Regions from separate parts of the Mesorhizobium sp. CA12 genome, predicted to be linked through region 2. Evidence: riboswitches for the same ligand, from Rfam matches in the RefSeq annotation. Region 2 holds a riboswitch; the other holds the start of a gene.
What was found. A riboswitch is a leader RNA that binds a small molecule or an ion and turns the genes downstream of it on or off. The one in region 2 is predicted to bind thiamine pyrophosphate.

Region 1: linked by a shared signal. The riboswitch ahead of thiB (thiamine ABC transporter substrate binding subunit) and the one ahead of LB520_RS26150 (YkoF family thiamine/hydroxymethylpyrimidine-binding protein) in region 2 are both predicted to bind thiamine pyrophosphate.

What each region holds. Positions count from the first base shown of each region.
Region 1 covers NZ_JAIUHT010000003.1:270,588-276,568, reverse strand. The annotation lists gene LB520_RS07845 (ABC-F family ATP-binding cassette domain-containing protein) at 1-1,750, opposite strand, end outside; gene LB520_RS07840 (thiamine diphosphokinase) at 1,752-2,396, opposite strand; TPP riboswitch at 2,532-2,637, shown strand; gene thiB (thiamine ABC transporter substrate binding subunit) at 2,683-3,693, shown strand; gene thiP (thiamine/thiamine pyrophosphate ABC transporter permease) at 3,926-5,548, shown strand; gene thiQ (thiamine ABC transporter ATP-binding protein) at 5,545-5,981, shown strand, end outside.
Region 2 covers NZ_JAIUHT010000021.1:62,157-68,137, forward strand. The annotation lists gene LB520_RS26120 (DUF982 domain-containing protein) at 1-50, opposite strand, end outside; gene LB520_RS26125 (DUF1236 domain-containing protein) at 265-564, shown strand; gene LB520_RS26130 (hypothetical protein) at 692-901, shown strand; gene LB520_RS26135 (DUF2934 domain-containing protein) at 1,010-1,264, shown strand; gene LB520_RS26140 (dihydrofolate reductase family protein) at 1,352-1,894, shown strand; gene LB520_RS26145 (hypothetical protein) at 2,439-2,783, opposite strand; TPP riboswitch at 2,982-3,094, shown strand; gene LB520_RS26150 (YkoF family thiamine/hydroxymethylpyrimidine-binding protein) at 3,085-3,693, shown strand; gene LB520_RS26155 (ABC transporter permease) at 4,030-4,815, shown strand; gene LB520_RS26160 (ABC transporter ATP-binding protein) at 4,812-5,585, shown strand; gene LB520_RS26165 (ABC transporter substrate-binding protein) at 5,582-5,981, shown strand, end outside.

The DNA.
Region 1 (5,981 bases), on a different contig from region 2:
TCGTGCGCTCCTTGTCGAGCGCGGCGATGGTCTTCTGGAACGAGGCCGGGTCGCGCTCGTAGAAGGACGGGTCGGCGATGTTGTTCTCCAGTCGCGAGATCGAGGCCGTCACCGCTTCGATCTTCTTAGGCAGCGAATCCAGTGCGAATTTCTGCTTGAACGAGAGCTTTTTCGCGGCGCCTTTGGGCGCCGCCGGTTCGGCTTTCGGTCCAGCCTCGCTCGCCTCGGTCTTGGACCTTGCCTTGCGGTCTTCCAGCCTGGAGCCGCCGCGCTGCGCCAGCATGTCGGAATAGCCGCCGGCATATTCGATCCAGCGGCCGCCGCCGTCCGGCGCGATCACGCTGGTGACGGTGCGGTCAAGGAAGTCGCGGTCGTGGCTGACCAGTATCACGGTTCCGGCAAAGCCCGCGACAAGCTCCTGCAGCAGCTCCAGCGTCTCCATGTCGAGATCGTTGGTCGGTTCGTCCAGCACCAGAAGGTTCGCCGGCCGGGCCAGCACGCGGGCCAAAAGCAGCCGCGCGCGTTCGCCGCCGGAAAGCTCGCGCACCGGCGTGCGGGCCTGCTCCGGCTTAAACAGGAAATCCTTCATGTAGGAGACGACATGACGCTGCTCGCCATTGACGACAAGGTTCTCGCCGCGTCCGTCGGTGAGGTAATGCGCCAGCGTCTCCTGCGGATCGACGGCCTCGCGCTTCTGATCGAGCGTCGCAATCTCGAGATTGACGCCAAGCCGCACCGTGCCGGCATCCGGCGCCAGCTCGCCGGTCAGCATCTTCAACAATGTCGTCTTGCCGGCGCCGTTCGGGCCGACCAGGCCGACGCGGTCGCCGCGCTGGATGCGGGTCGAGAACCCCTTGACCACGGTGAGATCGCCAAAGCTCTTGTCGATGTTCCTGGCCTCGATCACCAGCTTGCCGGACTCGGCGGCGTCGCTGGCCACCATCGTCGCGGTGCCCTCTGCGCCGCGATGGCTGCGGAAGCGCTGGCGCATGGTTTGCAACTCGCCGAGGCGGCGCATGTTGCGTTTGCGCCTGGCGGTCACGCCATAGCGCAGCCAATGTTCCTCGCGCACGATCTGGCGGCCGAGCTTGTGCTGGTCGCGCTCTTCCTCTTCCAGCACCTGGTCGCGCCATTCCTCGAAATGCGCAAAGCCCTTGTCCAGCCGCCGCGTCTGGCCGCGGTCCAGCCAGACAGTGGCGCGCGTGACGCGCTCGAGAAAGCGGCGGTCATGCGAGATCAGGATCACCGCGGAGGAGGTGCGGGCGAGCTCTTCTTCCAGCCATTCAATCACCGAAAGGTCGAGATGGTTGGTCGGCTCGTCGAGGAGCAGGATGTCGGGTTCCGGCGCCATGACGCGGGCAAGGGCGGCGCGGCGCGCCTCGCCGCCGGACAGGTCGTTCGGCCGCTCCTCGCCGGTCAGGCCAAGATGGTCCATCAGATAGGTGGCGCGATGCGGATCGTCGGCTGGGCCAAGGCCCGCCTCGACATAGGCGCGCACGTCGGCGAAGCCGTCCATGTCCGGCATCTGCGGCAGATAGCGGACCGTGGCCGAGGGCTGGCGGAACACCTCGCCATCCTGCGGCTCGATCATCCCAGCGGCGATCTTGAGCAGCGTCGACTTGCCCGAGCCGTTGCGTCCGACCAGCGCGATCTTCTCGCCGGCGGATGCGCTGAGCGCCGCGCCGTCGAGCAGCGGGGTGCCGCCGAAAGTCAGTTTAATGCCGTCGAGGTTGAGGAGTGGCGGCGCCATGTCAACTTTCTGGAAGAGGATAGGGGTGGGCCAGAAGCAGGGCCCGGCCGCGCTCCAGCGCGATGCCAAGCTGCCCTTTGACCTCATTTGATATAGTGAGCGAGGAACCGAACGCCACCTCGACGCGGTCGAGCGGCCATTTGGCGCCGGTGACCGTCAGGCCGGACAGGTCGGAAAAGCCGAGCACCGAAAACAAGGTGCCGTCGTCATAGTCGAAGCTGGCCTTGCTGGGCAGGATGGGAGCGCCTTCCTGCGCGCCACTGGTCAGCAGCACGGTCGTGCCAGCCTCGGCCAGCCGCACGGCCAGCGCCAGATGCAGGAAGGCATGGTCGGCGCGTTTGCCGCCAAAGGCGCCGGCCAGCACGAGGCTGGTGGCGCCACGCTGAAGCGCTTCCGCTATGGCCAGCTCGCCATCGGTCATATCCTTTTCGGCCGGAAAGACTTTTCGCGGCACGGCGGCGAGATCATCCGGCAGGTTCGCCGGCACCGAGTCGAAATCGCCGACCCAAAGTTCGGGGACAAGTCCAAGCATGCGGGCATGGCCGATGCCGGCATCGGCGGCGATGACGCGCGAGCCTTCGATCTGGCGTTCGAGCCGGGGCGTGCGGATAAGCTCGCCGCCAAGCAGGATGGTGAATGTGCCCATGGCCGTCGCCCTTACCAGCCCGTCGGGCGAAACGGAAGCGGGATGCCCAGCGCTTCTGTTGCGAGGCTACCGGCGACCATTAGCTGCCCGGCAAACTTCCGCTTGCGCGCCGCTTCGGCCGGGCCTATCTGTCGAAACGCTCTAACGGGGTGCCGGACGTGATCCGGCTGAGAGGCGATCAAGCCAACCCGCTGAACCTGATCCGGTTTGTACCGGCGGAGGGATTAGACGTTTCGGACCATCCGGCGCCTCAATTCCTTGTCACTCGAACGAAGGAGGCGCCGATATGCGCGCAATACTGTCCCATCTCATTCTCGCAACCGGCTTTGTTTCGCTTCTGGCGGGCGTAGCGCCTGCCGCTGCGAAGGACAAGCTCACCGTCTATACCTATGAAAGCTTTACCGCCGATTGGGGCCCCGGCCCGGCGGTGAAGAAGGAATTCGAGGCCGAATGCGGCTGCGATCTCGAATTCGTCTCGGTGGCCGACGGCGTGGCGCTCCTCAACCGCGTCAAGCTCGAAGGCGCCGGCACCAAGGCCGACATCGTGCTCGGCCTCGACACCAATCTCACCGCCGACGCCAAGGCGAGCGGACTGTTCGCGCCGCATGGCGAAGTCTCCGCCATCGACGTGCCTGGAGGCTGGAGCGACGACACTTTCGTGCCTTTCGACTACGGCTATTTCGCCGTCGTCTATGACACGCAGAAGCTTAAAGTCCCGCCGAAGAGCCTGAAGGAACTGGTCGAAGGCGCCGGCACGGACAAGATCGTCATCCAGGATCCGCGCACCTCGACGCCGGGCCTCGGCCTGCTCTTGTGGGTGAAATCGGTCTATGGCGACAAGGCGCCGGAAGCCTGGGCCAAGCTGAAATCGAAAGTGCTGACGGTGACGCCGGGCTGGAGCGAGGCCTATGGCCTGTTCACCAAGGGCGAGGCGCCAATGGTGCTTTCCTACACCACCTCGCCGGCCTACCACATGGTGGCCGAGAACACCGAGCGCTACCAGGCCGCCTCGTTCGAGGAAGGCGAATACCTGCAGATCGAGGTTGCCGGCATCACCACGACGGGCGCGAAGAACCCGCTGGCGCAAAAGTTCATCGCCTTCATGACCGGACCGAAATTCCAGGATGTCATTCCGGAAACCAACTGGATGTTCCCGGCCGCCAAGACCGACAAGCCGCTCAACCCGGCCTTCGACAGACTGGTGAAGCCGACCAAGACCTTGCTGTTCAGCCCGCAGGAGGTCGCCGCCAACCGCAAGGCGTGGGTGGATGAGTGGCTGGCGGTGATGAGCAAGTAGGAACGCTATTCGCGCAAGATGATCGCTCTACGGCGCCCCCCTCTGTCCTGCCGGACATCTCCCCCACAGGGGGGGAGATTGGCCGTCATCGGCGGTTTCGCCAACTGGCAACGTTGCAGTGATGAGCGAGGCGCGGGCGCTGCTGATCTCCCCCCTTGTGGGGGAGATGTCCGGCAGGACAGAGGGGGGCGCGAAGGAACGCGGCGTTTGCTGAATTCCACCACGGTGCAACGTGCAAGCCGCCGCGCACCCTGACTCCCGCATCACCGCCGGCGTCGTCGCGCTCGCGGCCATCGCCATCCTCATCGGCGGTGCCCTCGCCGGCCTCGCCGTCGAAGGCGCGCACGATCTCTCCGGCGCTGCCGCCGCCTTCGACAATTATCTCCTGCGCGTCGCCCGCTTCACGCTGTGGCAGGCGGCTCTCTCGACGCTGCTGTCGGTCGCGCCGGCGCTGCTCGTGGCGCGCGCCTTGTCGAGACACCCAAGTTTCCAGGGACGCCGCCTGATCCTGCAATTGTTCACCGTGCCGCTGGCCTTGCCGGCGATCGTCGCCGCGCTCGGCATTCTGGCGCTCTACGGTCGGGCCGGATATTTTGCCGGCGTCTTCGCCGGACTTGGCGGTGCGGATTGGCCGGGGATCTACGGCCTCTCCGGCATCCTTGTCGCTCATGTCTTCTTCAACCTGCCCTTGGCGACGCGCCTGTTCCTCGAGGCGCTGGGCACCGTTCCCGCCGACCAGTGGCGGCTGGCGAGCCAGCTCGGCATGGGTGCCTGGCCGGCCTTCCGGCTGATCGAATGGCCGGTGCTGCGCGCGGCCCTGCCGGGGATTGCCGGGTTGGTCTTCATGCTCTGCATCACCTCCTTCACCATCGTGCTGACGCTCGGCGGCGGTCCGGCCGCGACGACACTGGAAGTGGCCATCTACCAGGCGCTGCGCTTCGATTTCGATCCTACGCGGGCCGTAACACTGACGTTTCTTCAGATCGCGCTCACCTTCGTCGTGGTCGCAGCACTCACGCGGCTCGGCGCCAACACGGTCGGTGATGCCAATCTGCCGGTCGCGCCGCGCCGCTACCTTTCCGCGGGCCCGCTCGAAACCGTGCTGAATGCCGGCCTCATCGCGCTTACCCTGCTGTTCGTTGCCGGACCGATGGCGGCGACGCTGCTTTCAGGCCTGGAGGCCGATCTCGGCCGGCTGGCAGGCGAGGAAGCGGTGCGCCGCGCCACCCTCACCAGCGCGGGCCTTGCCCTGCTTGCAGCGCTTCTCAGCGTGACGCTGTCGCTGGCGCTGATCGCGGCACGGCGCGCGCTGGCCCTGCGGCGCCGAGCAGGCGGGGCCATGGGCCTGCTCGAATATGCCGCCGACACCGGCGCCGGCTTCGTGCTCGTCGTGCCGCCGATCGTGCTCGGCGCCGGCTGGTTCCTGGCGCTGCGCCACGTCACCGATGTCTTTGCCATCGCGCCGGTCATGGTCGTCGCCGTCAACGCGGTGATGGCGATGCCCTTCGCCATCCGCGCGATTCGCCCGGCCTATGACGCGGCGAGCGAACGCCATGAGCGGCTTTGCCTGGCGCTCGGCATAGCCGGCTGGAACCGGCTCAGCCTGATCGACTGGCCGTCGCTGAGGCGGCCCTTGGCCACCGGCTTCGCCTTCGCCATTGCGCTGTCGCTCGGCGATCTCGGCGTGATCGCGCTGTTCGGCAGCGATTCCGTGCAGACCTTGCCCTATCTGCTTTTGGCGCGCATGAGCAGCTACAGGACAGCCGACGCTGCGGGACTTGCCTTGCTGCTCGGCCTCGTCTGCCTGATGCTGGTGGTCGCCGCGGACTGGCTGGGGCGGGAAGGAAAGTCATGACGACGACCATCGACGGCACCGCCGCGCAAAAGGGCCTCGCCGTCGCGCTGAATGGCGTCTCGTTCAGCTATGGCGAGTCTTCGTTTCGCTTCGATGCCGAATTCGCGGCCGGCAGGATCACCGCCATCATGGGGCCGAGCGGTTCCGGCAAGTCGACGCTGCTCAATCTGATAGCCGGCTTCGAAGTGCCCGATGCGGGCAAGGTCCTGATCGGCGGCGTCGGTCTCGGAAACACGCCGCCTTCGACGCGGCCGGTGTCGATGGTGTTCCAGGAAAACAATTTGTTTGCGCATCTTTCCGTCGAAGCCAATGTCGGGCTCGGCCGCTCGCCGTCGCTGAAACTCGGCGACGCCGATCGCGCCGACGTCGCCGAGGCGCTGGCGCGGGTTGGTCTTGCCGGCAAGGAAAAGCGGCTGCCGCGCGAGCTGTCCGG
Region 2 (5,981 bases):
GCCACGGGGGGGCGAAGTTCGATGTCGCTTCTGATGGAGCCTTCCTGCATGACTGCGGCATCCTTAGGATTTCAAAGACTTGGGCAGTTTCAATGCCTTCCAATGCGGAGCCGATGCGAAGGTTCCGCCAAATCAATTAGTCGCCGCTGACGGAACAACACCCTGCCGGCGGCGTTTGCCCCGGGAGCTCCCATGTTCGACCTGCTCGTGTTTCCGCCCCTGCGGAGGCAGGGCGGAGCTCACCAACGCAACAGGAGAGAAACGATGAAAACCACCCTCATTCCAGCTGTCGCCGGCCTGGCTCTGATGGCCGGCATCGGCATCGCGGCCGCGGACGAGGTGATCGTCACCCCCGAGCAGCAGACCGTGGTCAAGGAATATGTCCACAAGCATCCGATCGCCTCGGTCAATGTGCTCGGCCTTGAGCTTGGCGTCGGCTCGACCGTGCCTGACACCGTCGAGTTGCAGCAGGTTCCGGACGTCCAGTACCGCTATGCGGTCGTCAACGACCATACGGTGCTGATCGATCCCGGCACGCGCCGCGTTGTTCAGGTGATCGAGTAGATCCAGCCTGGAAGAGCCCGATCCTCCGAAGCACTGGGCAAGGATCGGGCTCTTTTCGCATCCGGGCATAAGGCCTAAGATAGGGCAGTGGTTTGGGAGGCAACGAAGCGCGGAAGGAGTCGTTGCCATGCATCATCCACACGTCGAATCACCTGACATCGCACGCCAAGTCGACAAGCTTTTGGCCGAGCATAGGACTGGCCTACTGTCGATGCACGAGGCGATTACCCTGCTGCGCCAGCGCACGGGGACCGACCGCTCTGACGCGGATTTAGCCGGATTGATTACAAAAAAGGCAGCGCATCTGGGCATCGCGGTCGTTACCGACGGACACTGAGCGAAATTGCCGTCCAGGTCGGGTCGCTTGTTCGTGATACCGAAGACGACACGCGAAAATTCGGCTAATGTTCGCGCCGGGGAACCGTCCCAACATCAGGAGGCGACAGTGACGGACGACAGGCACGAACGCATTCGCCAGCGCGCGCACGAGATCTGGGAGCAGGCCGGCCGGCCCGAAGGCGCTCATAAGGACCATTGGGACCAGGCGACGGCCGAAGTCGATGCGGCCGGCAAGCCGAAAGCCAAGAGCCCGAAAAAGGCCGCCGCCGCCAAGGCCGACAAGCCGAAAGCGGCCAAGGCGGAGAAGCCCGCCAAGGGCCCGGCCAAGGCAAAGTCCCCCGCCAGGAAGACCAAGGGCTGACCGCCAGCCAAGGCCTGCCCCCTTTTCACCGATCATGTGACGGTGCGACGCTCCGTGTGAGAACTGTGCCCGGAGGCTATACCGACCATGCGCAAAGTCGTCTTGATCATGACCATGTCTGTCGACGGATATGTCGTAGGGCCGGTGGGAATGTCGACGGGCGGTTTTCCTGAACCGGCAGAGCTCAAGCGGTGGAAACTCGATCGCATCAGTCGCGCTGGCACACACATCATGGGCCGCGTGAGTTACGAGGAAATGGGGCCGTACTGGCAAAAATCCGAGGATGCCTATGCCGCGCCGATGAACGACATCCCCAAGGTCGTGTTTTCGAAAACGCTGAAAGAGGCGACTTGGCCAGAGTCCACTATTGCGAAAGGTGACCTGCACGAGGAAATCGCTAAATTGAAAAAGCAACCCGGCGGCGAAATTATTGCATGGGGCGGCGCAGAGTTCGCTCAGGCGCTGTCGAAGGCAGGTCTGATTGATGAGTATGTCATCCTGACTCGGCCGATCGCCTATGGCGGTGGCAAACCGCTATTCAGCGGTTTGACGGACGCGCTCAAGCTAAACGTCCTCGTGACGGCCGCTTACGATAACGGCACCATGCTTCGCATCTACGCTCCCCGCTGAACCGTCACGACCTCTGAGCGAAGGCTTCGACCATGGCGGTCGGCTGACCGGCACGCTCGGCATCGCCGCCGCCAGCAGCCACGCCGGCGGCATGCGGGTTGCAATTAAGCTATAAGAGGAGGCTATCGCGTCCCTTGCTTTCCGGCGTATCGCGCGACCGCGCAGAGGAAGGCAAGCGCTGCCATGTCGCAAGCTGCGCGTGACGGCGACGGACCTTTGGCGAAAAGGACCGCGTCGGCAACCGGGACCGTCAGGCCATGCTTGCGGGCGAATGAAGTGACTTCGTAGGGCTGATCGTCAGGCTGTATGCCGATGTCGATTTGTTGGTCCATCAAAACGAAATTCCTCCCTGGTATACGGCTTTACCCTCCTTCGCCTGCGCAGAATTAACGCCCGGCCGCTCGCCCGCGTCCACCAATTGGCGATTGTGTGAAACGATGCATTTTTCGAGGCCCAGAGCCGAGGGTTGCAGCGACATGATTGTTCGCGTCGCTGGCGGCCTTGAAGTTCCTTCCCTTCTCTAACGGAAGAGGTCAAAACGCTCTCACCACGCATCGCTCGATCGGGCAAACCTGACCCCCGCGGCGATCATCGCGCTTTCGCATTCGCTGATCAGCCTGAGATTGCGCAAATACCGCGCCGCCGTCTCCGGCAGCCAGGCCGCGCACGCCTCGACGTAGGCGCGGCCATGCACCAGCGTGCCGGTCGAAAGCCGCTCCTCCTTTTCGGCGATCACCTTCAGATATTGCCGGATGAAGCGGATGTCGTCGGCGATGTCCTGGCTGGCCATGCGCCAGGCGCCGGCAAGGCGTTCGCGCTCGGCGAGCGGCAAAGGCGACAACAACGGATGGGAGAGGTCGGCAAAAGCGGCATGGTTCGCGGTGTTCAAGCAAATCCCCTCAAAGGAAGGGAAGTATCGTACTTTGCGTACGAAAAGCAATCAAGCGAGATTCGTACAATTTGAACGACAAAATAGGTTAGATAAAACGGTTATAACCACCGGCATCTCCCATAGGGAGATGGGCGCCTGGCCCAACTGACACCGCAAAAAACCGCTTTCCCAGCACCGTAAACAGTGCTTTAAACCCGCCATCCACAGGGGTGCTCCGTACGGTCGGGGCTGAGATGGTGGCGGCAAGCCTCCGGACCCTAAAGCTGATCTGGATAATACCAGCGGAGCGAGGCGGGCCATGTTTTCCGGCGCACAGATTTCCCTTTATCCCATGGCCGACGATTTCGTCGGCGTGATCCTTGGCGCGCTTGGCGCGCTCGATCCTTACCGCGACAGGCTGAGGATCGAAACCGACGATATCTCGACGCTCCTGGTCGGGCCGCCCGAGGTGCTGTTCCCAGCCATGCGCGACCTGTTCGTGGCGGCCGCCAAAAGCGGCAGGCACTGTGTTCTGTCGGCAGCCGTCTCGCGCGGCTGCCCCGGCGAGCCGGATGACCCGATCTGCCGCTCCGAGGAGATCGGCGGCCCGGCGATCCCGCTCGACGACCGCAAGCGCGCCGCGCTGCGCGCCGTCGGGGCCACGCTTTCGACCAACCAGCCGGTGGCGGCGCAATTCTCGCTCTATGTGATGGGCACCGGCGACCACATGGACGAGATCTATGGCTGCATCGATTTCCTGAAGCGGTCCGGCGTCTTCGAACGCTCCAAGCATTTTTGCACCAAGCTGCGCGGCGACGCCGGCGCGGTGTTCGCCACGCTGAACGAAGCCTTCTGCCGCTTCGGGCCGGGCGCCGGTCACGTGACGCTCGACATCACCATTTCGGCGAACAGCCCAACCGCGGCTTGAGCGCAAGCTCGATCTATCGAGGTAGATGTTGTGGCTGTTTGGCTTGATCCATTGCGTGGGGGAGATGCCCCCAGTCCCATCTCGCAGGAGAGAGGGGAACCTCTGGAGATTGGCGAAACCCGAGGTGACGGCCAATCTCCCCCCTTGCGGGGGAGATGCCCGGCAGGGCAGAGGGGGGTGCTGTCCCGCCGGCCTTTCAACTGGTTGCGCACGCGGCGTTCGCCAACCGCTCCCGCACAACTTTCGAAAGCTGGCATTCCTTCGCGCCCCCCTCTGGCCTGCCGGCCATCTCCCCCTCTAGGGGGGAGATCAGCCTTCACCACGACCGTCGCGAAGATCTTCCCCGCTGCGCTGGCTTTCGCTCTCCTTCTCGTCGCTTGGGAACTCTGCGCACGCCTCGGCTGCATCGCCCCCACCGTGCTCCCTGCACCCTCGCGCGTGTTGGCGCAGGCCTGGGAGAACCGGGCGGCACTGGCCGACAACACGCTTCCCACCATCCGAGCCACGCTGGCGGGCTTTGCCTGCTCGCTCGTTGCCGCCTTCATCCTCTCGGCGCTGGTTGACTTCTTTGCCCCCTTGCGCCGCGCGCTGTTCCCGCTCCTGATCGCCAGCCAGACCTTGCCGCTGGTGGCAATCGCGCCGCTGGTGGTGCTTTGGTTCGGCTTCGGGCTGTTGCCGAAGATCCTGCTCGTGGCGCTGGTCACCTTCTTTCCGATGATGGTGGCATTGGTCCAGGGCTATGCCGCCACGGCCAAGGAAATCAGTCAGATGCTCGCCGCCATGGGTGCAGGGCGCCGGCGCATCTTCTGGCTCGCTCGGTTACCGTCGGCGCTGCCCTATTTCTTCGCCGGACTGCGCATCTCCATCACCTATGCCGTGGTCGGCGCCATCTTCGCCGAATATGCGGGCGCCGCCAAAGGGCTCGGCATCTACATGCTCAGCGCCAAGAACAATTTCCGCCCCGACCTGGTGCTCGCCGCCGTCGCGGTCAGCTCGGCGCTCACGCTCACGCTGTTCGGCCTCGCCGTGCTCGCCCAGCGTCTCGCCATGCCCTGGGAAAATGCAAGGAGCGAAATGGCGGAGCGCTATGGCGACAAGCCTTCCGGAGAGGGCCGGCCATGACCCGGCTCGAGCTCCGCAACATTCGAAAAAACTTCGGCATGCTCGAGGTTCTGGCGGGCATTTCGCTGCATGTTGAAGAGGGCGAGTTCGTCTCGATCCTTGGCCCCTCCGGCGCGGGCAAGTCGACACTGTTCCAGTTGCTCACCGGCGCGATCCGGGGCGAGGGCGAGATGCGGTTCGACGGCGCGCCGCTCGATGGCGCCCGCTTCGCCTTCATGCCGCAGCGCGATGCGCTGATGCCGTGGCGGCGCGTCATCGACAATGCGACGCTGGGGCTCGAGGTGCAGGGCATGAAGCGCCGCGCGGCGCGCGAGCGCGTGGCCCCGTTGTTCGCCGAGTTCGGCCTTGCCGGCTTCGAGCGCGCCTGGCCGGCCGAGCTGTCCGGCGGCATGCGCCAGCGCGCGGCATTGCTGCGCACCGTCGTGCAGCAGCGCGACATGCTGCTCCTCGACGAGCCGTTCGGCGCGCTCGACGCGCTCACCCGCGCGGCCATGCAGCGCTGGCTGGAGACGATGTGGCGAAACCATCGCTGGACGGCGCTGCTCATCACCCATGACGTGCGCGAGGCGGTGCTTCTGTCCGACCGTATCTATGTGCTGTCGGCACGGCCCGCGCGCGTGGTGCGCGAGGTGGCTGTGCCGCTGCCGCGCCCGCGCACCGAGAGCGCTGCACTTGCCGGCAAGGCAGCCGCGATCGAAGCCGGCATCCTCGACATTTTGCTCGGCGCCGCCGAACCGATTTCCCGACCATCCGATGGAGAAAACCGATGACCGACTTCACCCGCCGTCAAGCGATGCTTCTGGCCGCCAGCCTGCCATTTGCCGGGACTGCTGCACGTGCCCGGGCCGCCGCGCAAAAAATCACCGTCGCGCTCGACTGGACCGTCAACACCAATCACATCGGCCTGTTCGTCGCCCGCGACAAGGGCTTTTACCGCGATGCGGGCATCGAGGTCGAAATCCTGCCCTATGGCGACACCGGCTCGGGCACGCTGGTGGCCAGCCAGGTCGCCGATTTCGGCATTTCCGGCTCGCTCGGCCTGTTCACGCAAAAGAGCGCGGGCGCGGATTTGAAGGCCGTCTACGCCGTCGTCCAGTCGGAGACCGGCCGCGTCGTCTTCAACGCCGACCGCGCCGCCATCAAGACTCCGAAAAATCTCGACGGCC